Regions from separate parts of the Janthinobacterium rivuli genome, predicted to be linked through region 2. Evidence: predicted binding sites of a transcription regulator. Region 2 holds the regulator's gene; the other holds the start of a gene.
What was found. Region 2 encodes FNR, which switches genes on or off when oxygen is low (the NO sensors DNR and NnrR bind a similar motif). Its sites were predicted from a motif close to TTGATNNNNATCAA; they were not measured.
Positions count from the first base shown of each region.

Region 1: P9875_RS26850 (KamA family radical SAM protein) is a predicted target of FNR. The motif match lies at 1,745-1,758, and genes of this name have one in related genera.

Region 1 is NZ_CP121464.1:5,918,856-5,924,387, forward strand. It holds gene P9875_RS26845 (MFS transporter) at 1-238, opposite strand, end outside; gene P9875_RS26850 (KamA family radical SAM protein) at 241-1,605, opposite strand; gene P9875_RS26855 (cache domain-containing protein) at 1,887-2,345, shown strand; gene P9875_RS26860 (methyl-accepting chemotaxis protein) at 2,414-4,108, shown strand; gene P9875_RS26865 (DNA-3-methyladenine glycosylase) at 4,105-4,683, opposite strand; gene P9875_RS26870 (HDOD domain-containing protein) at 4,974-5,532, shown strand, end outside.
Region 2 is NZ_CP121464.1:287,025-292,556, forward strand. It holds gene ccoN (cytochrome-c oxidase, cbb3-type subunit I) at 1-169, shown strand, start outside; gene ccoO (cytochrome-c oxidase, cbb3-type subunit II) at 185-799, shown strand; gene P9875_RS01210 (cbb3-type cytochrome oxidase subunit 3) at 801-1,004, shown strand; gene ccoP (cytochrome-c oxidase, cbb3-type subunit III) at 997-1,917, shown strand; gene ccoG (cytochrome c oxidase accessory protein CcoG) at 1,920-3,302, shown strand; gene P9875_RS01225 (FixH family protein) at 3,357-3,881, shown strand; gene fnr (fumarate/nitrate reduction transcriptional regulator Fnr) at 3,885-4,643, opposite strand; gene P9875_RS01235 (response regulator) at 4,883-5,532, shown strand, end outside.

The sequences.
Region 1 (5,532 bases), 690 kb from region 2:
CGTAGCGATCCAGCGCCATGCCAACCGGCAATTGCACCAGCGCAAAGGCGAGAAAAAAAGCGCTGGTCAGCAGGCCCAGCTGGGCTGGCGTCAGGGCGATGGCGCCCAGCAACTCGGCCGTCAGCACGGCATTCACGCCGCGCAGCAGGCAAGACAGATAATGCCCGAGCGCGAACGGCAGGAACACGAGGCAAAACACGGCCACGCCGGAGCGGGAAGAAGCGCCGGCGCCGTGCATGCTCAGGCTGCCTTTGCCAGACGGATGACTTTATGCGGCACGTGCGGCACAGGCTCATCCGTTTCAAAGAAAAACTTGTCGTGGCCAAAGGCCGGCTTCAGATCGTCCATCCACGTCGCTTCCGCATCGAATTTCGCATAAAACGGCCGCCGCACCCAATCCGGATTGCGCGCCTGCAAAAATTGCAGGGCAAACAGTTTTTCGCCATTGATGGTGACTATGCCGTCGATGACGATCTTGCCAGGGAATGCACTCATGGACGGTCCGCGCACCGTGCGCGACAGGCCCGACACCATCTGGTAGGCGGCCTGGAAAATCTCGTGCGCCTTCGCCAAGGGCAACTCGAAATAGCCGCGCGGCCCCGTGTCACGTTCGACGAACATGTAATACGGAATCGCCCCCAGGCGCGTGCCCGTCTGCCACAACTCGGCCCAGCTTGCCGGATCTTCATTGATGTGGCGGATCAGCGGCCCCTGCATGCGCAAGGTGGCGCCCGTGGAGACGATGCGTTTCACGGCTTGCTGGGCGATGTCCTGGCGCAACTCAACGGCGTGGCTGTAATGGCCCATCACGGCCAGGTTCTTGCCCGCCTTGACGACGCGCTCGAACAGGCGCATCAAGTCGTCCGCATCGCGGTCGGACACGAAGCGCTGCGGCCAATACGCCACCGCCTTGGTGCCGATGCGAATGTTCTGGATGTGTTCCAGACCCGGCGCCAGCAGCGGCTCCAGGTAGGCGGCCAGTTGCCGCGTGTTCATGATCATCGGGTCGCCGCCCGTGATCAGCACGTCCGTCACCTCCGGGTGCAGTTTCAGATAGGCGGCCAGCTCATGCGATTCGCGCGCATCGAACTTCATGTCGTCCATGCCGACGAACTGGGGCCAGCGGAAGCAGAAGGTGCAATACGCGTGGCAGGTCTGGCCCGCGCTGGGAAAAAACAGCACCGTCTGCGCATATTTATGCTGCAAGCCGCGCACGGGCGCATCGTTGACCTTCGGCACGTTATGCGTCATCTGGCCAGCTGGGTGGGGATTCATGCCCAGGCGCAAGCCATGCACATAGGCATCAATGGCAGCCTTGTCCTGCTTGACCAGCACCAGGTCGCGCAAGTGCGCGTACTGCTCGGGTGGCAGCATGTCGCGGTGGGGAAAGACGAGGCGATAGATGGGGTCGTCAGGAATATTGTTCCAGTCGATCAGCTGATCGAGCACATATTCATTAGTGCGAAACGGCAAGACGTGCGACACCACTTGCACGGCTACACGCTGCTCTTCCGGCAGCCATTCCCACTGCCGCGCCTGTTGAATGGTTTGCCGCGTGTACGGCTTGAACTTGGGTGAAAACGGCTCGGTAATGAGTGCGGCCACGATAAGCTCCTTGCCTGTAAATAGCGATAACTTGCATGAAATCAGCCCTACATCGTCCAATTCCAGCCTCTCCCCCCTCATGCCAGACCCGCCCGGCATGCTGTGAAAGTCATCATAATTCTTGCCGTTCGGAACCAAATTGCTACATATCAACAAGCCGTCGATACGTTGCAAGCTGCCTACAAGCAACACCTTAGTTTGTTCCATCGCAATTTGAGGGACGCGTCGGCGACGTAAATTACGACTTGGCAACATATCCCTCGATATCACAAGGAGCTTTCATGAAACGCTTATTCACGGGTAGCCTGCTGTGCCTGGCATTTGCCGGCGGCAGCGTCAGTGCCGCCGTCGAACCAACGGAAAAAGACGCCATCGCCATGGCCGAACGGGGCGCCGCCTTCATGAAGGCGCATGGCAAGGAAGAAATGATGAAGAAAATCACGGCGAAAGACCCGGACTTCGTGCAGGGCTCGCTATACGTGGACATGCGCGACATCAAGACGGGCATCGTGCTGGCCCACCCCATCAATCCTTCCATCGTGGGCAAGGATTTGACGGATGTGCCCGATGCGAATGGCAAGAAATATCGCCGTGAAATCATTGAACTGGCGCAAAAACAAGGCAAGGGCTGGGTCGACTACCAGTACAAGAATCCCACCAGCGGCAAGATCGAACCGAAGACCACGTACATCCTGCGCGTCAACGATGTGGTGCTGGAAGCGGGCATCTACAAAAAATAAGGCAGGGGCGGCGCGCATGCACACCGCGCGCCGCCTGCGGTGTGAACAGCCATAGCCAGGAGTCAAGCATGCTCAATCAATTACGCATCGGACCAAAATTATTGCTGGCGCCCATACTGGTCTTGCTGTTGCTGATACTCAGCTCGACCGGCGCATGGTATGGCATGGTGCGGCAAAATGCCTCGCTGGAAAACATGGTGCGGGTGCGCATCACGCATTTGAAGGCGGCCGCCGATGTACTCGGCGAAGCCAGGCAGGTGCATGGCAATATGTACCAGTTGCTGTCGTGGACCAATGGCAGCTTCGCCAAGGCCCGCCTCGATGCACTTGAACAACAGATCAAGGTGCGCCACGCGGCCATCGGCACCCAGTTGACTTCGCTGCGCGCCACGGCCACGGGCGCCGAGCGCACTTTGGTCGATGCGGCCATCGCAGCGCTGGCCGGCTATCGCAAGGCAGTGCTGGAAACCATGGAAATGGCGCAGATGGATCAATCGATCGCCACCAATTCCATGCTCAAGGCGGAAACCCAATTCGGCCAGTTCAATACGCAGCTGGCGCAACTGTCGGCCCTGGAAACCACCCTCAGCAGCCAGGCCCATGCGACGGCCAGCGCCGAGTTTCGCACCCTGGGCTGGAGCCTGCTGCTGACGGTGCTGCTGTCCATCCTCGTTTCCATCGTCGTGACCATGCTGGTGCGGCGCGCCATGCTGGTGGAAATCCGCGGCATCGCCGACGCCGTGCAAGACCTGGCGGCGGGCAAGCTGACGGCCGGCGCGCCCAAGCAGGGCAATGACGAAATCGCCGCCACCTCGCGCGTGCTGGACCAGACCATCGCCCACCTGAACCAGACCTTGCGCACCATCATGGACGCCGTGCAATCAATCGACACGGCCTCGCACGAAATTGCCACCGGCAACCTGGATTTATCGGCGCGCACGGAAATGCAGGCCAGTTCGCTGGAGGAAACATCGAGCGCCATGGAAGCGCTGACGCAAGCCGTCAATGACAACGCCGACAACGCCCAGCTGGCCTGCGAGCTGGCCGGGCAAGCATCCACCCTGGCCGTGCAAGGAGGGGAGTCGATGCAGCAGGCGGTGACGACGATGGCGACAATACGTGCCAATTCGCGCCAGATCGTGGATATTATCGGCGTGATCGATGGTATTTCCTTCCAGACCAATATCCTCGCGCTAAACGCGGCGGTGGAAGCGGCGCGCGCAGGCGAGCAAGGCCGCGGCTTTGCCGTGGTGGCGTCCGAAGTGCGCACCCTGGCGCAGCGTTCGGCGCAGGCGGCCAAGGAAATCAAGACCCTGATCGCCACCTCGGTCACCACCATCGATGGCGGCAGCGTGGCCGTGCAGCAAGCGGGCGACAGCATGGGCGCCATCGTGGCCTCGGTGCAGCAAGTCAATGAAATCATCCAGCGCGTGAAACAAGCCAGCGCGGAGCAGGCGTCCGGCATCACGGAAGTGAATCAGGCCGTCACGCAAATGGATGATGTCACCCAGCAAAATGCGGCCCTGGTGGAGCAGGCGGCGGCAGCGGCAGCCAGTTTGCAGGACCAGGCCGTCAAATTGTCGGCGGCAGTCAGCGTCTTCACCCTGGACCAGCGCCCCGCCGCGCCGAGCGGTCACACCGAAGAAGAAGCATTCCAGCATCCGGCGAGTACGCAGCAGGACAGGCGCGCACTGCACAGCCCGCTGCGCGGCAAGTCCGCCTTGCCCGGCACAAACACGGCGCCGCAGCGCCGCCGCAGCTAGGCGGCTGGCGCGCGCATCGGTTTGCTGAGATAGCGCGAGCCGGCCAGCACGAAACGCCACGGCGTGTCCACCGCCTTGGAAATGCCGATGCGCAAACCCGCCTGCACCGTCACCTCTTGTTCGCGGGGCAACAGCATGAACGGCGGCGCATCGAGCGCCAGCCGGTTGTGCATGTGCGTGACACCGAGCGCCTGGCACACCTTGCCCGGCCCCGAGCACAGCAGCCGCGCATCGTCGACGCCGCGCCGCTCGCGCATGATGTCGAGGCCCTCCAAAGGTTCGATGGCGCGGATCAGCACGCCCGCGCCATGGCCAGGCTCGCGGCACACAAAGTTCAGGCACCAGTGGATGCCATACGAGCGGTAGACATAGGCGTGCGCGGGCGGACCGAACATGGCCGCATTGCGCGGCGTCATGCCGCCATACGTGTGCGAAGCGGGGTCCAGCCGGTCATACGCTTCCGTTTCCACGATGCGCCCGCCCACGCCGTCGACCAGCACCGTCACGCCGATCAGCTGGCGCGCCACGCTGCTGGAATCGTCCGCAAAATCGATACCCGCGAGGATTTTTTTCATCCGGCAATTGTACCGCCGCGCATCCCGCCGCACGCCCTGCCCCGCCTTGAAAACAAATGAAACTTGCTCTTTTCATCATGATCATCTTCATGGGCAGCGTCGTAAAATGATGAAAATCGGGGCTGGAGCAGGCCAAAACAGGGATTTTTGCGAGAATATATTGCAGAGATGAACTATTGCCATGCATAAACAGCGATAATCGTCGGGCACTGCGCCAGACGCTCATGAGGCGGGCAGCGGCAGCGCGCGACAGAATAAGCACCGGACACAAAAATGATGATGAAAGCGTGATGATGAGAGCGGCAGCGCAAAAGCAGGTAGTGCAGGAAGATCCGGTTGACGCCCTGATGCGTTCCATCCGCATCCCGCCGCGTCCCAGCCTGCTGGTCGACCTGCAGCGCGAACTGGCGGAACAAGACCCGTCGCCGCGCCGCATCGCGCGCATCATCGCCGATGACGTCGGCATGTCCGGCGCCCTGCTGAAACTGGCCAACTCGCCGTTCTATGGCGCCGCGCGCAAAGCCAAGTCCGTCGAGCAAGGCATCAATTTTCTTGGCATCAACCAATGCAGCGCCATGATGACGGGCTTGCTGGCACGCCAGGCGCTGGAAGCGGAAGGCGTGGAACTGACCAACTTCTGGGATGTATCGGCCAAACGCGCGCGCGCCCTGGTATTTACTTCGCGCAAGCTGCGCATCGCCCCGCCCGACATCGCCCACACCTTCGGCCTGTTCTGCGATATCGGCGTGCCCCTGCTGATGAACCGCTTTCCCGACTACGTCAACACGTATGCGGCGGCGGCCAACGATGCGAACAATTGTTTCACGACCCTGGAAGACGCGCGCCACC
Region 2 (5,532 bases):
CTTTGTCGAGAGCGTGAAAGCGACGTATCCGTACTACGTGGTGCGCGTGGCCGGTGGCCTGCTGTACCTGTCGGGTATGTGCATCATGGGCTACAACACCTGGATGACCTTGCGCGGCAGCAAACTCCCCGTCGCCCGCATTCCGGAACTGAACGCGGCGCACGCCTGATAGGAGCATAAGCAAATGAAATTTTCACATGCATGGATTGAGAGAAACCCCTGGCTGCTGATCGCCCTGGTCACGGTGGTGATCAGCATCGGCGGCGCCGTCGAGATCGTTCCCCTGTTCTTCCAGAAGAGCACGACGGAGCCGGTCGCCGGCCTGAAGCCGTATTCGCCGCTGCGCCTGGCGGGCCGCGACATTTACGTGCGCGAAGGCTGCTACAACTGCCACTCGCAGATGGTGCGTCCGCTGCGCGCGGAAACGGAACGCTATGGCCACTATTCGGTCGCTGGCGAATTCGTCTACGACCATCCGTTCCAGTGGGGTTCCAAGCGCACGGGGCCCGACCTGGCCCGCGTGGGCGCGCGCTACAGCGACGAATGGCACCGCACGCACTTGAACAACCCGCGCGACGTGGTGCCCGAGTCGAACATGCCGTCCTACCCCTGGCTGGCGAAGACCAAGCTGGTGCCTGACGAAATCATGCCGAAGATGCGCGCCCTGAAACGCCTGGGCCAGCCGTACAGCGATGAAGAGATCGCCGCCGGCCCCGCGCAGCTGCAGGACAAGACGGAAGAAGACGCCCTGGTCGCCTATCTGCAAGGCCTCGGTACATTAATCAAAACAAGGAATTAGCATGGCAATCGAAAACCTGTTTGACAGCGCCAGCAGCGTCATGACGGTGGTTTCCTTTACGACGTTCGTGGGCATCCTGTGGTGGACGTTCAGCCGCAGCAACAGCGACTTCGACGCGGCGGCACGCCTGCCGTTCGCCGATGACGCGCTCGACTATCCGGCCGAGGCCGAGATGAACCTGGCGAAGGAGCATCACCATGGCTGACTTTACCAATGGCTTCTGGAATATCTACATCGTCGTGCTGTCCCTGCTGGGCATCATCGGCTGCGGCGTGCTGCTGTACTCGCAGTCGAAAATCAAAGTGGTCGAGGGCGCCCCTGCCGACGGCACCACGGGCCACGTCTGGGACGAGGACTTGAAGGAACTCAACACGCCGATGCCGCGCTGGTGGATGTGGTTGTTCTACATCACCATCGTCTTCGCGCTGGCGTATCTGTTCCTGTACCCGGGCCTGGGCACCTATGCCGGCAGCCTGGGCTGGAAATCGACGGGCCAGTACGAGGAAGAGCTGAAGAAGGCGGAAGCCGACTACGGTCCCCTGTTCAACAAGTACCTGAGCCAGGACATCAAGACGGTGGCCGCCGATCCGCAGGCGCAAGCCATCGGCCAGCGTCTGTTCCTGACCTACTGCGCGCAATGCCACGGTTCGGATGCGCGCGGCAACAAGGGCTTTCCCAACCTGACGGACAAGGACTGGCTGTATGGCGGCGAACCCGACATCATCAAGACCACCATCCTGCACGGCCGCAATGGGCAGATGCCACCGATGGGCGCCGCCCTGGGCTCCGAAAAGGATGTCGAGAACGTGGCCCATTATGTGCTGAGCCTGTCCGGTTCGACCTCGGATCCCGTCAAGTCGGTGCTGGGCAAGGCCAAGTTTGGCGCCTGCATGGCCTGTCATGGCGCCGATGCCAAGGGTAACCAGATGCTCGGCGCGCCGAACCTGACGGACAAGACCTGGCTGTACGGCGGCAGCGCCGACACCATCATGGAAACCGTACGCAAGGGACGCAGCAACACCATGCCTGCCTTCAGCGATTTCCTCGGCGAATCCAAGGTACACGTGCTGTCGGCGTATGTCTGGAGCCTGTCGAATCCGCAGGCACCCGCCAAGTAAAAATGGAACCTCAAGTCATCAAGATGTATGCGGCCCGCGAGCAGATCTACCCTCGCGAGGCCAAAGGACGCTACGCTACCTGGCGATGGGTATGCGTATGGCTTACCCAGCTCGCGTTCTACGGCTTGCCGTGGTTGACCTGGAATGGCAGGCAAGCCCTGCTGTTCGATTTGACCACGCGCAAGTTCTACATTTTCGGCGTCGTGCTGTGGCCCCAGGATTTCATCTATCTGGCGGCCCTGCTGATCATCTGTGCGTATTTGTTGTTCCTCGTCACGGCCATTGCCGGGCGGGTGTGGTGCGGGTTCTCTTGCCCGCAAACGGTATACACGGAAATTTTCCTGTGGGTCGAACGCCGCATCGAGGGTACGCGCAGCGCGCGCATGGCCCTCGACAAGCAGGGCCCCTCCGTGCGCAAGGCGTTCAAGAAGACGGCCAAGCACCTGGCATGGGGCGCCATCGCCCTGTGGACGGGCTTTACCTTTGTCGGCTATTTCACGCCGATCAAGGAACTGGCGCAGTCGGTGACCACCCTGAACTTCGGTCCTTGGGAATGGTTCTGGGTCTTGTTCTACAGCCTGGCAACCTACGGCAACGCGGGCTGGCTGCGCGAGCAGGTGTGCAAATACATGTGCCCCTACGCGCGCTTTCAGAGCGCCATGTTCGACCAGGACACCTTGATCATCACCTACGATGCCAAGCGCGGCGAACCACGCGGCGCCATGAGCAAGAAGGCTGGCAACAACGACAAGCTGGGCGACTGCATCGATTGCACCCTGTGCGTGCAGGTGTGTCCGACCGGCATCGATATCCGCAACGGCCTGCAGTATGAATGCATCGGCTGCGCCGCCTGCGTCGATGCCTGCAACAGCGTGATGGACAAGGTCGAGCGGCCGCGTGGCCTGATACGCTACAGCACCGACCATGCGATGGAAAACAACTTCAATTCGAAGCAGATACGCCAGCGCGCCATGCGCCCACGCGTCCTGATCTACACTTCCATCCTGGCCCTGATCATCATCGCCGTATGTACCTCGCTGGCCCTGCGCACGCCCCTGAAAATGGACGTGATCCGCGACCGCGGTTCGATGGGACGCGAAGTGGAAGACGGCATGATCGAAAACGTCTACCGCCTGCAGATCATGAACACGTCCGAGCAAAGCCAGCATTTCAAGATCAGCGCTTCCGGCTTGCCGGGCCTGACCTTGCTGACGCGTGAAGAAGTGACCTTGCAGCCGACGGAAACGCTGGGCTGGCCGATCCGCCTGCGCGTGCCGCACGGCGTCGGCGAGAAGGGTTCGAACAAGATTGCGATCGAATTGCAATCGCTGGACAACCCCTCGCTGCATGTGCGCGAAAGCGCGGTATTCATCGTGCCGCGTTAAAGCAGGAAGGCCGGTTCCCGCATGGGGACTGGCCGTTTACACAGGAGAAATACCATGTCCGACAGTCTGAAACTGCAGCCTCCCGTTGCACCGTGGTACAAGCATCGCTGGCCATGGCTGCTGATGATCGGTCCCGGCCTGTCCGTGGTCGTCGGCAGCTTCATGGGCTATATCGCGTTTACGCAGCCCGATGCGCTGGTGGTGGGCGACTATTACAAGCAGGGCAAGGCGATCAACCAGGATTTGAAGCGCGACACGATCGCCAGCGACCTGGCGATGGCTACCAGCTTGTCCTACGACGTGGCGTCAGCGCGCCTCAGTGGTTCCGTGCACAGCTTCGGCAAAGCTTACCAGGGTCCGCTGCAGCTGCACCTGGCGCATGCGACCCTGCCGGAAAAGGACATCAAGCTGCTGGTGCGGCCCGATGCGGCCGGCAATTTCTCGGTGGCGCTGCCGATGCTCGAGCGCAGCCGCTGGCAAGTGCTGGTGGAAAACGACAAACGCGAGTGGCGCCTGTCCGGCATCTGGACCTGGCCGCTGCAACGCAGCATCGCGCTGCACGCCGATGAAGAGCTGTAGGCCTTATTTGCAGACGTCGGTACCGGCCGTGATGGCCTTCAATTTTGCCGGCTGCAAGATTTCAATTTCTCGGTTCGAGACGCGCAGCCAGCCTTCCTTCTTGAACTTCGACAGCAGGCGGCTGACGCTTTCGATGGTCAGGCCCAGGTAGTTGCCGATTTCCTCGCGCGACATGCGCAGCTGGAATTTGCTGCTCGAATAGCCGCGCGCTTCATAGCGCGACGCCAGGTTGACGATGAAGGCGGCAAAACGCTGCGTCGCCTGCATATTGCCCAGCAATAGCATGACGCTTTGCTCGCGCGTGATTTCCTGACTCATCATGCGGTGGAAATGGCGCAGCAGGGTCGGCATATTGCCCAGCAATTGTTCCAGGCTGGAAAACGGGATTTCACACACTTCGCTGTCTTCCAGCGCCACCGCATTACAGTGGTGGCGGTCGGCGCTGATGGCGTCCATGCCCAGCAGTTCGCCGGCCATCTGAAAGCCCGTCACCTGCTCTTCGCCACCGGGATTGATCTGGTACGTCTTGAAGTGCCCCAGGCGGATCGCGTACAGGTTCTGGAACGAGTCGCCGATGCGGAACAGCGAGGCGCCGCGCACGATCTTGCGGCGGCGGCCGATGATCTGGTCCAGCCTGTCCATGTCGCCCATATCGAGGCCCATCGGCAGGCACAATTGATGCATGCTGCAGGTCGAGCATCGCGCACGCAACGCTTCCACGTTCACTGTAGGCAAGGTTGGAGTGAGTAGCGCTTCAGTCATGTCGGTACCTTTTAGAAAATGCAACAACAAGTTTACTGCATACAGGGTTGCCGTGTGCCAATTTCACGGCAATTTCGCTGAATAAACGACGTTCCGACTTTAATTATATGGCAACATCGTCAAAAGCCCATGCGGGGAGGGCAATTTGCGCGGCGCCGCTTGCCAAGCTGGGGTATTGATAGGAAAATTCCTGACAGCATTACTTGCCGCCTGTGCCGTCCGGTACTGAAAAGGAAATCATGAAGCCTCTCGGCATCAAAGCAAAAGTCGCGCTGGCCACCAGCCTGACCTCGATCGCCATGATCGCGCTGGTCACCATGATCCAGGTGCAGCACATGCGCGACGACTTCACCCGAGTACTGCTGAGCCAGCAGTCATCCCTGATCAGCCGCACCGCTGCCGAGCTCGACGACAAGCTGGGCATGCTGCTGCAGATCGTCACCCTGACGGCCCGGCAGCAGCCGCCGGAACTGATCGCCCGGCCCGCCCAATTGCGCGAATACTATTCGCGCCGCTCGATGCTGGTGCTGTTCGACGACGTGCTGGTGCTCGACGCGCAAGGCGCCGTCGTGGCCGACATGCCGGAAGTGCCGGGGCGCGCCGGCATCAATGTTGCCGAGCGCGAGTATTTCCAGACCGTCCTGCGCACGCGCCAGCCCATGATCACCGAACCGATGCTGGGCAAGTCGAGCGGCATGCCCATCGTGCAGATGGTGGCGCCCGTGCTCACCGCCGATGGCCAGGTGGCCGGCGTGGTGATCGGCGTGCTGCGCCTGTACAAGGACAATCTGCTGGGGCGTTTGCGCTCGGAAAAGGTCGGCAAGAGCGGCTATTACTTCATCCTCACGCGCGGCGCCGTGCCGCGCTACGTGCTGCACCCCGATACCAG